Regions from separate parts of the Aeromonas sp. HMWF016 genome, predicted to be linked through region 1. Evidence: riboswitches for the same ligand, from Rfam matches in the RefSeq annotation. Region 1 holds a riboswitch; the other holds the start of a gene.
The links. A riboswitch is a leader RNA that binds a small molecule or an ion and turns the genes downstream of it on or off. The one in region 1 is predicted to bind thiamine pyrophosphate.

Region 2: another riboswitch for thiamine pyrophosphate. It lies ahead of thiC (phosphomethylpyrimidine synthase ThiC); the one in region 1 lies ahead of thiB (thiamine ABC transporter substrate binding subunit).

The regions. Positions count from the first base shown of each region.
Region 1 is NZ_CAWNWX010000005.1:24,917-32,887, reverse strand. It holds partial or broken gene thiP (thiamine/thiamine pyrophosphate ABC transporter permease) at 1-1,199, opposite strand, end outside; gene thiB (thiamine ABC transporter substrate binding subunit) at 1,175-2,155, opposite strand; TPP riboswitch at 2,203-2,293, opposite strand; gene AACS24_RS00410 (PilZ domain-containing protein) at 2,383-2,673, shown strand; gene AACS24_RS00405 (hypothetical protein) at 2,658-3,584, opposite strand; gene leuD (3-isopropylmalate dehydratase small subunit) at 3,703-4,302, opposite strand; gene leuC (3-isopropylmalate dehydratase large subunit) at 4,315-5,712, opposite strand; gene leuB (3-isopropylmalate dehydrogenase) at 5,746-6,831, opposite strand; gene leuA (2-isopropylmalate synthase) at 6,828-7,971, opposite strand, start outside.
Region 2 is NZ_CAWNWX010000087.1:102,377-110,347, forward strand. It holds gene AACS24_RS14220 (sensor histidine kinase) at 1-1,081, opposite strand, end outside; gene AACS24_RS14225 (response regulator transcription factor) at 1,078-1,746, opposite strand; gene AACS24_RS14230 (hypothetical protein) at 1,835-2,257, shown strand; gene AACS24_RS14235 (hypothetical protein) at 2,342-2,827, shown strand; gene AACS24_RS14240 (MerR family DNA-binding transcriptional regulator) at 2,884-2,988, shown strand; TPP riboswitch at 3,066-3,178, shown strand; gene thiC (phosphomethylpyrimidine synthase ThiC) at 3,459-5,450, shown strand; gene thiE (thiamine phosphate synthase) at 5,447-7,054, shown strand; gene AACS24_RS14255 (HesA/MoeB/ThiF family protein) at 7,044-7,838, shown strand; gene thiS (sulfur carrier protein ThiS) at 7,835-7,971, shown strand, end outside.

The DNA of each region.
Region 1 (7,971 bases):
CCGGTAGAGAGCACCACGGCCGGGATCATCAGGATCACCGAGCCGCTGGCCTCCCACAGGGCTGCAGCCCGTCGCTTGCGAGCCCGTACCCGCAGATGACGGCTGGTGAGCAGCAGCGCGCCGCCGAGCAGGGTGGCCAAGGCACCGGCTGCCAATGCAATCAACAGCGACTGACCGCTCGCCTGCCACAGCTTGGCGGAAGTGAGCGCAGTCAGCAGGCCGGGGTGGAGGCCGGCGACGACGATGGCCAGCAGCGGCGGCAGAAAGATGGCGAGACCGATGCAGAGCGAGAAGAGATCCACCACAGCCGTGCCCGGCTGATGGCGATCCGGCCGCAGACAGGGACGACGGGGTGTCACCCGACTGGCTGGCGTAGTTTGCAGCTTGTGCTGCAGGAGCAGCAGGGTGGCGGTCAGGATGAGCTGCACCAGCGCCAATCCGCCAGCGGTGGCGAGATCGAAGTCAAAGCGCAGCGCCTGATAGACAGCCACCTCCAGGGTGGTCGATTTGGGGCCACCGCCCAGCGCCAGCACGGTAGTGAAGCTGGTGAAGCAGAGCATAAAGATGAGGCTGGCCAGCCCGGGCAATATGCCGCGAATGAGCGGCCACTCCAGCAGCCGGAAGATATGGGATGAGCGCATGCCGAGCTGGCTGGCGAGGCGCCAGCTCGATTCGGGGATACTCTCGATGCTCTGCAGGATGAGACGTGCCGCCAGCGGCATGTTGAAGAAGACATGGGCCAGCAGAATGCCGAACAGGCCGTAGAGATAGTTGCCGGGATCCAGCCCCAAGCTGCGCAGCAGTTGCGGTAGCCACCCCTGTTTGCCATGAACCGCCACGATGCCGAAGATGGCGATGATGACCGGCAGTACCAGCGAGAGACCGAACAGCTTGATCAGCAGGGTTCGGCCAATGAAGCGGCGCCGAGCCAGCGCGCGGGCCACCGGAATGGCGAGCCCCAGGCTCAGCAGGGTGGAGAGCAGCGCCTGCCAGAGGCTGAAGCCCAGCACATGGCGCAGATAGGGGTCTGCCAGCAAAGTGCGCGGCGCCAGTGAACCGGCCTGCCACAGCAGGGCCGCCAGCGGCCCGAGAGACAACAGCAGGATCAGCAGGGTGGCTGCACTGCCCGGCAGCCACCAGAGGGGGCGATCCTGTTGCTTCAGAGCGAGCTGGCTCACTGGGCGACGGCTTGCAGCCATTCGCGGATCCACCCTTTGCGATTGGCGGCCACCTCATCGGCACTGAAGGCGAGCGGCTTGGCTACGGTGATCATCTGCTCGAAGCCCTTGGGCAGTGGCGTGTCGATCACCGGATACATCCAGTTGCCGGTCGGGATCTCGCTCTGGAAGGCGGGGCTCACCATAAATTGCAGGAACTGGTCAGCCAGCTTCTCCTGTTTGGCGCTCTTCAGCTTGGCGGCCACTTCCACCTGACGGTAGTGACCCTCCTCGAAGGCGGCAGCCTGATACTGAGGCTTGTTCTCGGCAATCAGGTGGTAAGCGGGGGAGGTTGTGTAGGAGAGCACCATGTCCGCCTCGCCATCGAGGAACATGCCATAGGCCTCGGACCACCCCTTGGTGACGGTGACCGTCTTCTTGGCCAGCTTGGCCCAGGCTTCAGGAGCCTTGTCACCATAGACAGACTTCATCCACAGCATCAGCCCCTGTCCCGGGGTAGAGGTACGGGGGTCCTGATAGATCACCTTGAGATCAGGGCGTTCCACCAGCTCTTTCAGGCTCTTGGGCGGCTGTTTGAGCTTCTCCTTGTCGTAGACGAAGGCGAAGTAGCCGTAGTCGTAGGGGACAAAGGTGTCATCCTGCCAGCCACCCGGCACCTTGATGCCATCCAGCTTGGCGGGATGGGGGGCGAACAGGCCGCTCTGCTTGGCTTCACTGATGAGTGCATCATCCAGCCCCAGCACCAGGTCGGCCTTGCTGTGGTTGCCCTCCAGTCGCAGCCGGTTGAGGATGGCGACGCCATCTTCGAGGGGAACCAGATTGAGGGTACAGCCGCACTCCTTCTCGAAGGCTTGCTTGATCTTGGGACCGGGCCCCCAGTCGGCAGTGAAGGAGCTGTAGGTGTAGACGGTGAGGGTGTCGGCGGCGAAAGCCTGAGCCGAGAGCAGGCTGGTGGCGACCAGCAGCAGGGTTTTCATCAAGGGCACTCCATTATGAGGTGCCAGCGGATGAGGGCGCAAAAAATGAGCGCCGTGCCTCAAATTCCTCCGCCAGCATTATCTGGATCAGGTTCACGGGTATAATCTCAGCGGTAAACCGCACCCCGTTTGAGAAACGCACCGCATTGTATTAACGTTCTTTTGGGTAGACCAGCACAATTGTGCGCTGCCCATGAGATGATTCCCACTCAACAGAGGATCTTCGCGTGCTTACCAGTACCAAGGAAAGACGTGCCTTTGCACGTATGGTCATCAATGCTCCGGTTACCGTCTATCAGCAGCATCAGGTACTGGAGGGCATCTGTCGGGATCTCAGTGCCAACGGCATGGGGATCTCGGTGGCGGAACACCAGCTTGATACAACCCAGCCGATCCGGATCAGCCTCGCAACCAACAACAACCTGCTTCCACCTTTCGAAGCCCATGCCCGGATCATTCGGGTGTTGGAGGAGGAGACCGGATTGCTGCTGGCGGTAGAGTTTCAGCCTTTGGGCTGAACCGGTTGTACACTCAACTGCTTGCCATCGACCAGCGTTTTGCTGGTCGATGCTATTTGGCCAGCCGGTAATGCGGCAGGGCCGGTAGGTTCGAGCAGCAGATAGGATTGTCCCTGCCAGCTGATGGTGGCATCACCCGGTTTGGCAGGCAGGTCGACCGCCAGCATCGCGTGGCCCGGGATAAAGACCATGGCCTGTTTCAATTCGGGAAAGAGCTGGGCCAGCAGGGCGGCCATCAGGGTCACCTTGCTGTCGCAATCGCCGCGGTTCTGTTCCAGCACCTGACGGGGAGTGAGAAACCCCTTGCCCTGCCGTCCGTTCAGACTGTCCAGCTGCTGGTAGGGGATGCTCTGGATAAAGGCGAGCATCTCGGCCACGGTTTTCTGGCGCGCTTCCGGCTCGCTGCCCCCCTGCTGTTTCAACTGCTCAGCCAGCGGCGCCACCGTGCTGCGGCTCTCCAACGCAATGCGAACATGGTCCTGCTTCACCGCCAGCTGGCCATCCGGTGGCGTGAAGTACTGGAAGTAGTGTTTGGTCAGCCACGCCTGCTCCTCTTTGCCCCGTTGCGCTTCCAGCCAGGCCATGGCCTCTTTGGCTTTATCCTGATTGTGACTTTTCAGATGCAGTTCGAGGGAGGGGCGGGAGAGGGTGAACTGCACCTCGGGGTAGTTCTCGCGTACCCCGCGCAGCAGGGTTTGCAGTACCTCCTCCTCCATCCGTGCCGGACGATAGGCGATAAGGGGGGGAAGCTTGCCTTGCTCCAGCCGATAGGTGAGCTGGCGGGGTTTGCCTGCGCTATCTTGCCAGCCGACGTTGATCTGGCCGAGGCTGTTGGTGAAGTAGGTCTGGGCGGCTGCAACCGGCAGCGCCAGCAAAGTGCAGAACAAAAGTATCGCCGTCGTTCTCTTCATCGTCCTTATCCTGTCTTGAGGCCGCATCCCTGGCCTGTTTGGTGAAGTGCATTACCGGAAACAAAAGAGGGAGCCGAAGCTCCCTGTTGATTCTACTCGTTTTTTTGCAACTGGCGCGTTAAATCCAGCTCGGCTGCTTCGCTTCAAAAGCGCTGATGGCAGCCTCGTGCTGCAGGGTCAGGCCGATGGCATCCAGTCCGTTGAGCAGGCAGTAACGGCGGAACTCGTCGATCTCGAAACCGAAGCTGAGCTCACCGGCGCGCACCTGATTGGCCTCCAGATCCACTTCGAGCTCGATGCCCGGCTGGCTGGCAACCAGTTGGAACAGGGCCTCGACCTCCTCCTCTTTCAGGCGCACCGGTACCATGCCATTGTTGATGGCGTTGCCGTAGAAGATGTCGGCAAAGCTCGGGGCTATGATGGTCTTGAAGCCGTAGTCGGCCAGCGCCCAGGGGGCGTGCTCGCGACTCGACCCGCAGCCGAAGTTCTCGCGGGCCAGCAGGATACTGGCACCGGCGAATTGCGGCTGGTTGAGCACAAACTCGGGGTTGGGCTGCTGGCCGGCATCGTCGAGGAAGCGCCAGTCGTGGAACAGGTGCTTGCCAAAACCGATACGGTTGACCTTCTGCAAAAACTGCTTGGGAATGATGGCGTCGGTGTCGACGTTGGCGCTGTCGAGGGGGACGACGATCCCTTTATGCTGTTTGAATCCTGTCATCGCTGTTTCCTCTTACAGTGCGCGAATGTCGGCGAAGTGGCCGGTGACGGCGGCGGCGGCGGCCATGGCCGGGCTCACCAGATGAGTGCGGCCAGCACGGCCCTGACGCCCTTCGAAGTTGCGGTTACTGGTGGAGGCGCAGCGCTCTCCCGGTTGCAGCCGGTCGTTGTTCATGGCCAGACACATGGAGCAGCCGGGCAGGCGCCACTCAAAACCGGCCTCGATGAAGATCTTGTCGAGCCCCTCGGCTTCGGCCTGTGCCTTCACCTGCTCGGAGCCCGGCACCACCAGCGCCTGCACGCCAGCGGCGACCTTGCGACCGCGGGCGATGGCGGCTGCGGCGCGCAGATCCTCGATGCGGCTGTTGGTGCAGGAACCGATAAATACCTTGTCGATGGCGACATCGGAGAGCTTCTGGCCCGGTTGCAAATCCATGTAGGCGAGTGCCTTGCGGGCGGACTGCTGCTCCATCAGATCAGCAAACGACTCTGGCGCCGGAATGGGGTCACCCACGGCAATAACCTGACCCGGGTTGGTGCCCCAGGTGACCTGCGGGGCGATGTCGACGGCATCCAGCACCACTTCTGCATCAAACTTGGCATCGTCGTCGCTCTTGAGGCTCTGCCAGTAGGCGATGGCCCGCTCCAGCGCCTCGCCCTTGGGGGCAAACTCCTTGCCACGGATGTAGTCGATGGTGGTCTGGTCGGGGGCGATCATTCCCGCCTTGGCGCCCAGTTCGATGGCCATGTTGCACACCGTCATCCGCCCTTCCATGGTGAGCCCTTCGATGGCTTCGCCAGCGAACTCCACCACGTAGCCAGTACCACCGGCGTGGCCAACCTTGCCGATAATGGCCAGCACCACGTCCTTGGCGCTGATCCCCTCGGCCAGCTTGCCGTTGACCGAAATCCGCATGGTCTTGGCGCGGCCCTGTTTCAGGGTCTGGGTGGCCATCACATGTTCCACTTCGGAAGTGCCGATGCCGAAGGCCAGCGAGCCGAAGGCGCCGTGGGTGGCGGTGTGGGAGTCGCCGCAGACGATGGTAGTGCCGGGCAGGGTGATGCCGAGCTCGGGGCTCATCACATGGACGATCCCCTGATATTTGTGGTTGAGATCGTAGAGGCGAACCCCGAACTCTTTGCAGTTGGCGGCCAGCGTCTCCATCTGGATACGGGCCATCTCGCCGGAGGCCGCGATGTCCTTGGTGGTGGTGGAGACGTTGTGATCCATGGTGGCCCAAGTCAGATCCGGGCGGCGCAGTTGGCGGTTCATGGCGCGCAGGCCGTCAAATGCCTGCGGGCTGGTCACTTCATGTACCAGATGGCGGTCGATGTAGATGAGGGGCGTTTCGCCTTCCACTTCTCGTACCACATGGGCGTCGAATACTTTCTGATAGAGGGTCTTGGCCATTGCTTCTCTCTTCCTTGTTATCTGTTCTTCAGCTCAGATCCGGGCGGCGATCTGGTCGCCCATGGTGGTTGTGCTCTGCACCGGATGGCGGGCGCTGGCCTGATGCAGGTCGGCGGTGAAGTAACCTTCGGCCAGGGTCTGGGCCACGGCCTGCTCGATGGCCTGGGCGGCAGCTTCCTGACCCAGGCTGTAGCGCAGCATCAGGGCGGCGGAGAGGATCTGGGCGATGGGGTTGGCTATCCCTTTGCCGGCGATATCCGGGGCCGAGCCGCCGGCCGGTTCGAACAAGCCGAAACCTGATTCGTTGAGGCTGGCAGAGGGGAGCAGCCCCATGGAGCCGGTGATCATGGCGCACTCGTCGGAGAGGATGTCACCAAACAGGTTGGAGCAGAGCAGCACGTCGAACTGGGACGGATCCTTGATGAGCTGCATGGTCGCGTTGTCGATGTACATATGGTTCAGTTCGACGTCGGGATAATCCTTGGCGACTTGCGTCACCACCTCGCGCCACAGAATGGAGGAGGCGAGTACGTTGGCCTTGTCGATGGAGGTGACCTTGCCACGGCGCACACGAGCCGACTCGAAGGCGATCTTGGCGATGCGCTCGATTTCGAAGCGGTGGTACACCTCGGTATCGAACGCCTTCTCGTTCGCTCCTTCTCCCTCGCGCCCTTTGGGCTGGCCGAAGTAGATGCCACCGGTCAGCTCGCGCACACAGGCGATGTCAAAACCGCGATCGGAGATATCGGCGCGCAGGGGCGAGAACTGCTCCAGACCGGTGTAGATGCGGGCTGGGCGCAGGTTGCAGAACAGTTTGAAGTGAGCGCGCAGGGGCAGCAGGGCACCGCGCTCCGGTTGCTCGTTGGGTGGCAGATGTTCCCATTTCGGGCCGCCGACCGAACCGAACAGCACGGCATCGGATGCTTCGCAACCAGCGATGGTGCTCTGCGGCAGCGGGGTGCCATGGTTGTCGATGGCGATGCCGCCCACGTCATGGCGATCATACTCGAGGGCGAAACCGAACTTGGCCTGCACCTTCTCCAGCACCTTGACGGCCTCGGCCATCACTTCCGGGCCAATGCCGTCACCCGGCAATACTGCGATCCGATAACTGCTCATACTGTCTCCGTCTTGATTGTGTTATTGCGTTCCATCTGCTCGGCCACCTGATCGGCGCGCCAGATGCTGTTGATCACATGCAGCAGGGCATGGGCTGAGGATTCGATGATGTCGGTGGCCAGCCCCATGCCGTGGAATTTGCGGCCTTTGTATTCGGCGACGATATCGACCTGACCGAGGGCATCTTCCCCTTCGCCCTTGCTCTTGAGGGCATATTTGTCGATGCGGATCTCGTAGCCGGTGATGCGATTGATACATTGGTAGACCGCATCCACCGGGCCGTTGCCGGTGGCGGCCTCACTGACCAGCTCGCCACCCACCTTGAGCTTGACCGAGGCGGTCGCCATCACCGAGCTGCCACTCTGCACGCCGAGGTACTCCAGCTTGAAGTGCTCCGGCTCCTCGTGGATCTGGCTGAAGAAGGCGAGCGCTTCGAGGTCGTAGTCAAACACCTGACCTTTCTTGTCGGCCAGAGTGAGGAACTTGGCGTAGAGATGGTCGAGGTCGTAGCTGCTCTCGGCGTAGCCCATGGACTCCATCCGGTGTTTGATGACGTGGCGACCGGAGCGGGAGGTCATGTTGAGGTTGTTCTGGGTCAGGCCAATGCTCTCGGGGGTGATGATTTCATAGGTATTTTTCGCTTTGAGCACGCCATCTTGATGGATGCCGGAGCTGTGGGAGAAGGCGTTGGCTCCGACGATCGCCTTGTTGGGCTGCACCGGCATGTTGCAGAGCTGGCTGACGAGGGTGCTGGTGCGATGAATTTCGCTGTGACGGATGTTGGTGTGCACCCCGAGCAGATCGGCGCGGGTCTTCAGGATCATCGCCACCTCTTCCAGCGAGCAGTTGCCCGCCCGCTCGCCGATGCCGTTGATGGTGCACTCGATCTGGCGAGCCCCCATCTGCACCGCGCCGATGGAGTTGGCTACCGAGAGGCCAAGGTCGTCGTGGCAGTGGACTGAGATGATGGCCTTGTCGATGTTTGGCACCCGGTTGAACAGGGTATGGATGATGCCGGAGAATTCGGTCGGCACCGTGTAGCCCACGGTATCCGGAATATTGATAGTGCGGGCGCCCGCCTTGATGGCGGCCTCCACCATGCGGCAGAGGTTATCGATGGGGGTGCGGCCCGCATCCTCG
Region 2 (7,971 bases), on a different contig from region 1:
CTGCCGCCGTCGGGTTGCTGATGGTGAGCACCGGGCCGCACAGTTCGATGTCGATATGGCCCTCGGCGTAGCTCAGGGCATTTTTCAGCAGGTTGCCAAGGGCGATGGCGAGCAGGGATAGGGGGGAATCGACCTCACTCGCCTCATCCAGCACCAGACGGATATCGAGCGCTTCTCGCTGCAGCAGCGGGGCGAGCCGGGCCAGCTCCTGGCGGATCAGCGGTGCCACCAGCTGCTTCGGCCGCTCGACCTCCTCCTTGCGGCCCAGCAGCAGAAAGGTCTCGGTGAGCAGCGCCATCTCGTCGGCGGCGGCCCGGATGCGGGTGACGGCGCGCTCGGCGGGGGCGGGCAGATCGCTCACCTTGCCGAGCAGGGCGGCCGAGCCCTGGATCACCATGTTGGGGGTGCGCAGTTCATGGCTGGCAAAGCGGCTGAACTCCTGCTCGCGGGCAAAGACGGCGCTCACCTCCTGCTTGCCGGTCAGCAGTGCCAGCTCGATATCCCTGAGCTCCTGCCAGGGGGCATCGGGGATGAAGTCCGCCTGATCCGGTGTGAGGTGGGCGACCCTGTGTTGCAGCCGCTGCAGCGGCCCCGTGATATGGCGTACCAGCCAGATACCGAAGCCGAGGCAGCCCAGCAGCAGCGCCAGCCCGATCAGCCGGGTGGCCAGATGCAGCTTGTCCTCGTAGGGGTCGAGGTAGTCATCGGCATCGTCGTTGAAGACCAGATAGAGCATCCCTTTTCCGGAGGGGTGGCGTGCCACCAGAAAGTGTTTGTCCTCCTTCCCCAGCTGATGCTCGAAAAAGCCGGGGGTCTGGTAGGGGCGCAGCCACTTGGGCAGGCGGCCCGCCTCGGTCCAGTAGCTGGAGAACTGGCGCGGGCTGGGCGCCGCCGCCGCGGCACCGAGGCGCAGCCAGTCATCGCTGTAGCGGGTCACTTCCGCCTCCAGCCAGTGGCGCAGGCTGAGCTCCTCCATCTTGTCCTCGGCCACCATCATCAGGCCGGAGAGCAGTACCAGCAGCACCACGCCGGCTCCGCCGAGCGCCATGATGAGCCGGTGGCGCAGGCTCGGCAGGCTCATGGGGTCACCAGTCGATAGCCCTGACCGTGCAGGGTTTCCAGCATGGGGGTGGGGAAGGGTTTGTCGAGGGTGTTGCGCAGGGCGTAGATGTGGCTGCGCAGGGCGTCGGAGTCGGGCTCCTCCTCTCCCCAGACGGTGTCGAGCACCTCCTGTCGAGTGACGATGGCCGGTGCGCGGCGGGCCAGCAGCGCGAGGATCTGGAACGGGATCTTGCCGAGCTTGAGGGGAACGCCGGCACGGGTCGCCTGCCCGCTGGCGGCATCGACGGTCAGCTCGCCAAAGGTGATGGCGCCGATGTCACCGCGGGGGCCGCGCAGGCTGAGGGCTTGCAGTCGCACCTCCAGCTCCTCCATGGCGAAGGGCTTGACCAGATAGTCGTCGCCACCGGCCTTGAAGCCTGCCAGCTTGTCTTCCAGACTGTCGCGGGCGGTGAGAAAGAGCACCGGGGTCGAGATCCCCTCTTCACGCAGGCGGGCGACCGTGCTGAGCCCGTCGAGACGGGGCATCATCACATCCATGATGATGACGTCGAAGCGCTGTTCGGCCAGCAGTTGCAGCGCTGCCTGACCGTGATAGGCACAGTCCAGCCGGTGGCCGGCCAGCTCCAGATAATCCATGATGGTTTCTGCCACCTGAGGATTGTCTTCCACTACCAAAATCTTCATGCTTTGTACTCCTGGTTGGCGAGCAGCTTCACGCTCTTTTCACACCGGATACATCATCCTGTCGCCAGTGTAACCCCGAGGATCCACGATGAAGAAGTCTCTCTGTGCTCTCCTGCTGCTGATCTTGCTGCCGCTCGGATCTGCGCAGGCTGCCGAATTCAAACTGACCGGCCGCACCACCTGGCAGCTTGGCCAGCTGATGGTGAACGGTCTGCCGTTCGTGATCGACGACCAGACCCGCTTCAAGGATTGGCTCAACGAAGATGATCTCGGCGGCACCTGGGTTGAGATGAAGGGGGTGGTGGAGAACGGCGTGCGCTATGTGCGCAAGGTCGAAGCGCTCGAGGAAGATGACAAGGACGAGATGGATCTGGAAGGGCCGGTCGAGGGAGGGCGGATCTGGGGCTACACCACCTCGGACAAGAGTCTGGCCCCCTTCGAAGGGCGCTGGCTCGAACTTGAGTGCAAGTTTGACGGCATGCGCCTGAGTCGCTGCCACGAGGACAAGTAACCCGGTCGCTGCTGCAGATTCGCAATGTTTCTGAATGAAGCCCATGCTTATCCGGCATGGGCTTTTTGTTCAGGGACGAACGACATGGAACAGAGAACAAAGTGGTGTGCGTGGCTGTGCGGTTTGCCGCTCTGTGCCGCGCAGGCGGTGGCCGACGAACTGTGGCTGATGGAGCTGGAACACGATGACGGCATCCATCTGCAATTTCAGGGCGCTGAGGTGGAGCAGGGCAGTGCCGCCGTCTGGCGGCAGGGGGAGATTTGGCAGCAGCCACTCAAACCCGGCGACCAGCTCGCCCTGCTGGTGGCCGATGGCGTTGCCACCCGGATCGAGCTGCTGGCCGCCAGAGCACCGCTGGCCAATCAGCCCTGGCAGCGGGCGCAAGATCGCCTGCAATCCGTTGATGAACGGCAACTCACACTGGCTGCTCTGGGTACTGTGCCACTCAACCCGCAGGTGCGCTGGGTCAACGGCTCAGCCGCCGATCTGCACGCCGGGAGCGAGCTGGTGCTGACCCGCGACGAACAGGGTCACTTAAGCGAAATTCTGGTGGTCAATCCGGAGGAGTAGTTGACCCGTCTACGATAGGCGGGTTTATCCTCTGCCCGCTGGATGAAGGAACCCCTATGTTGACGATTACCCGGCTGGCCAGAGAACTGGGCCTGAGCCGCACCACCCTGCTCTATTACGAACGTCTCGGTCTGCTGCTTCCCGCCCTGCGCGGGGAGTAACCCGGTCCGACCACAGCGCCAGCCGTTGCCCCATATTGTTAACGGCTTGTGCTTTAGATTTTCCCCCTTATACTGGCGCCATCTTGTCGGAGTGCTGACCGTCGAACGACGCGAAGCTGAGACCGTTAATTCGGGATCCGTGGAACCTGATCAGGTTAAAACCTGCGAAGGGAACAAGGGTAACTTGCGGGTTACCGCGCCGGAGGAGGAACAAGCCTCTTCCGCTCATCGAAGGGATCGCCCTTGATGGGTCAGGGCGCACAGGAGGGAGTCTGTCCCGTCCGGTTGTCCAGCACGTGGGGCGCCTTGCCTACCGCGTGCAGAGAGCGGGAAGCGGCAGCACAGCAGCGCGGAGATCCATCCCGCGCCCACTCCCTCCTGATATAAACACCCCGCCGCAAGTTCATCTTCTCCTCGAACTCCAGACAAGCAAACACCCATAACTTCAACCAGTTAATGTGAGTTTTGCTATGTCTACTTCTCTATCTGATACCGCCAAATCCAGCCGCCGCGAGCAGCGCTCCAGCGCTCAGGCCTTTATCGACAGCCTCAAGGGGATGGCTCACCCCAACTCCCGCCGCATCTTTATCGAAGGCTCTCGCGCCGATATTCGTGTCCCGCTGCGGGAAATCCAGCTGGCCGACACCTTCGTTGGTGGCACCAAGGAAGATCCCCGGTTCGAGCCCAACGAGCCGATCCCGGTCTATGACACCTCGGGCCGTTACGGGGAGGAGGGGGTCGCCATCGACGTGCGCCGCGGCCTGCCGCGCCTGCGGGAGAACTGGGTGCTGGAGCGCGATGATACCGACGCCCTGCCGGGGCTCAGCTCCACCTTCACTCAGGAGCGTCTGGCCGATGAGGGGCTGGATCACCTGCGCTTCGAGCACTTGCCAAAGCCGCGCCGCGCCAAGCCGGGCCGCCGGGTCACCCAGCTCCACTACGCCCGCGCCGGTATCGTCACTCCCGAGATGGAATTTATCGCCATTCGCGAGAACATGGGGCGTGAGAGGGTGCGCTCAGAGCTGTTGCGCACCCAGCATCCGGGCCGCGATTTCGGTGCCCGTTTACCCCAGAACATCACCCCCGAATTCGTGCGCGACGAGGTGGCGGCCGGCCGCGCCATCATCCCCAGCAACATCAACCACCCGGAAGCGGAGCCGATGATCATCGGCCGCAATTTTCTGGTGAAGATCAACGCCAACATCGGCAACTCGGCGGTCACCTCCAGCATCGAAGAGGAGGTGGAGAAGCTGGTCTGGTCGACCCGCTGGGGTGCCGACACCGTGATGGATCTCTCCACTGGCCGCTACATCCACGAGACCCGCGAGTGGATCCTGCGCAACAGCCCGGTGCCCATCGGTACCGTGCCCATCTATCAGGCGCTGGAGAAGACCAACGGCATCGCCGAAGACCTCACCTGGGAGCTGTTCCGTGACACCCTGCTGGAGCAGGCCGAGCAGGGGGTGGACTACTTCACCATCCATGCCGGCGTCCTGCTGCGCTTCGTGCCGATGACCGCCAAGCGCCTCACCGGCATCGTGTCGCGCGGTGGCAGCATCATGGCCAAGTGGTGCCTCTCCCATCACAAGGAGAACTTCCTCTACCAGCACTTCCGCGAAATCTGCGAGATCTGCGCCGCCTATGACGTGGCGTTGTCGCTGGGCGATGGTCTGCGTCCGGGCTCCGTCTATGACGCCAACGACGAGGCCCAGTTTGCCGAGCTGCGCACTCTGGGCGAGCTGACCCAAATTGCCTGGGAGTACGACGTGCAGGTGATGATCGAGGGCCCCGGCCACGTGCCCATGCACATGATCGAGCGCAACATGACCGAGCAGCTGGAGCACTGCCACGAGGCACCGTTCTATACGCTGGGCCCGCTCACCACCGACATCGCGCCGGGTTACGATCACTTCACCTCCGGCATCGGCGCCGCGCTCATCGGCTGGTATGGCTGCGCCATGCTCTGCTACGTCACCCCCAAGGAGCATCTGGGGCTGCCCAACAAGGAGGATGTGAAGCAGGGGCTTATCACCTACAAGATCGCCGCTCACGCCGCCGATCTGGCCAAGGGGCACCCGGGCGCCCAGATCCGTGACAACGCCATGTCCAAGGCGCGCTTCGAGTTTCGCTGGGAGGATCAGTTCAATCTGGCGCTGGATCCCGACACCGCTCGCGCCTACCACGACGAAACCCTGCCGCAGGAGTCCGGCAAGGTGGCTCACTTCTGCTCCATGTGCGGGCCCAAGTTCTGCTCCATGAAGATCACTCAGGACGTGCGTGACTACGCAGCAAAGCTGGAGGCCGTTGAGATCAAGCTGGTCGGCATGGATGGCCAGCAGGAGCAGGTAGTGGCTCAGGTGGAGAGCGGCATGGCCCGCATGGCTGAAACCTTCAAGGAGACCGGCGGCGAGATCTACCATCAGGCGGCGGCGCTGAAACAGGCCGCAGGGGAGGAGGCGTGAGCAGCGAGCGCGGGGCTGTCAGCCCCGCCGATCTGCTGCCTGTGACGGACTCCCGCCCAGTAGTCTGGACGATAGCGGGTTCAGATTCCGGCGGCGGCGCTGGCATTCAGGCCGATCTGCACACATTGCACGACCTTGGCGTGCACGGCTGCTCGGTTATCTCCGCCATTACCGCCCAGAACTCGGTGGCGGTGAAGATGGTCGACCCCGTGTTGATGCAGACTTTCACCGCCCAGATCGACGCCCTCGGCGTCGATCTGCCGCCCGCCGCCATCAAGATTGGTCTGCTGCCGACCCGGCTCCACGTCGAGGTGCTGGCCCGCCGGCTGGCAGCCATCGAGGCTCCCTTCGTGGTCTACGACCCGGTGGCTATCGCCAGCACCGGCACCCCGATGGCGGAGCCCAATATGCTGGAGGCGGTGCGCGAGCAGCTGTTGCCACGTCTGTCGCTCATCACCCCCAACGGCCCCGAACTGGAAGCCCTGACCGGCATTCCCGCGACCAGCCCTGTGCTGGTGCGCTTCGCCGCCCAGCGGCTGCGCGAACTCGGCGCCCGTGCCGTGCTGGTCAAGGGGGGCCATCTGGGCTGGAGCGGCAAGCTCTGCCTCGACTACTACCAGGATGAGACCCGCGAATTCTGGCTGGCGGCGCCTCGCCTGAATACCCGCCACGGTCACGGCACCGGTTGCTGCTACGCCAGCGCCATCGCCGCCGTGGTGGCGCAGGATTATCCGGTGGAGGACGCCATCACCCTCGCTCGTGCTTACCTGCAACAGGGGCTGGCGGCGGCGCAGGGAGTGGGGGCTGGTCCGGGCCCCATCGCCCATCTCGGCTGGCCCGCCGATCTTGCCAACTTCCCCCGTGCCGTGCTGGCGGGATCAACCCTAGATCGCCGTTTCGGGCTTTATGAGACAAGCAGCGCCCGCCTGCCGCAGGGCCCCTTTGCGCCGACCGAACACAACCTCGGTCTCTATCCGGTGGTCGATTCGGTCAAGTGGCTGCGCCGCCTGCTCGGGCTGGGGGTCAAGACCATCCAGCTGCGGATCAAGAATCTGCCTGCCGCTCAGGTGGCACCGGCCATTCGCGATGCGGTAGCGCTCGGTCGCCGTCATGGGGCGCGGCTCTTTATCAACGACTACTGGCAGCAGGCCATCGAGGCGGGGGCCTGGGGCGTCCATCTGGGTCAGGAGGATATGGAGACGGCCGATCTCGCCGCCATTCAGGCGGCCGGGCTGCGCCTTGGCATCTCCACCCACGGCTACTTCGAGTTGATGCGGGCCCGCGAGCTGGCCCCCTCCTATATCGCGCTGGGCCATATCTTCCCGACCAATACCAAGGCGATGCCTTCGCGCCCGCAGGGGCTGGTGCGGCTGCACCGCTACCGCGCCCTGATGGCGGAGTGGCCGACGGTGGCCATCGGCGGCATCAGCGAGGAGCGGGTGGCGACGGTCAAGGGGAGCGGAGTCGGCAGCATCGCGCTGGTCTCGGCCATCACTGCCAGTGATGACTGGCAGGGGGCGACCGAACGGCTGCTGGCTGCCGTGGGGGCAGGGGATGAGCCACGATCGGCTTCTGCCATAAGGGAGGTGGAACATGCACTCTGATGAGGCGTCTCTTAGTGACAAAGAGTATCTGAGATACGGCCGCCAGCTGATGCTGGCGGAAGTGGGGGAGGCCGGTCAGGCACGGCTCAAGGATAAATCCGTGCTGATCGTGGGTTTGGGCGGGCTTGGCTCGCCGCTCGCCCTCTATCTGGCCGGGGTCGGGGTCGGCACCTTGTGGCTGGCCGATGGCGATACGGTCGATTCCAGCAATCTGCCGCGCCAGATCCTGTTCGACTCCAAGGCAATCAACCACTCCAAGGCGGAGCTGGCCCGCGAGCGCTTGGCCGCCCACAACCCGCTGGTGGAGCTGATTGCCATCAACCAGCGGCTTGATGCCGCCAGCCTGCCGGAGTTTGTGGCCGAGGTAGATCTGGTGATCGACTGCTGCGACAACCTCGCCACCCGCCAGGCCATCAACGCCGCCTGCGTGGCTCAGGACAAGCCCTGGATTTCCGCCGCCGCAGTGGGTTGGCAGGGGCAGCTGATGGCGCGCACCAGCCCGGAGCACGCCTGTTATGCCTGCCTCTATCCGCTGGATACCCAAATCGCCGAGCGCTGTGAGACCAGCGGCGTCACCGGCCCATTGGTCGGAGTGATGGGCTCTTTGCAGGCGCTGGAGGCACTGAAGCTGCTGCTCGGGATGCCGAGCCCGGTGGCCGGCACATTGCGCCGTTTCGATGCCCTGACCCATCAGTGGCAAACCCTCACTCTGGCTCCCGATCCCGATTGCCCGGTTTGCGGACAGCGCCGATGCCCGACACACGATAAGGAGATCACCCCATGACCTTGACCATTCGACTCAACGATAAAGCCCAGCCGCTGACGGCAGGGCAGAGTGTGGCCGACCTGCTGGCGGCGCAAGACGTTAATCCACAGGGGGTAGCGGTGGCCCTCAACGGCGCCGTGCTGCCCCGTGG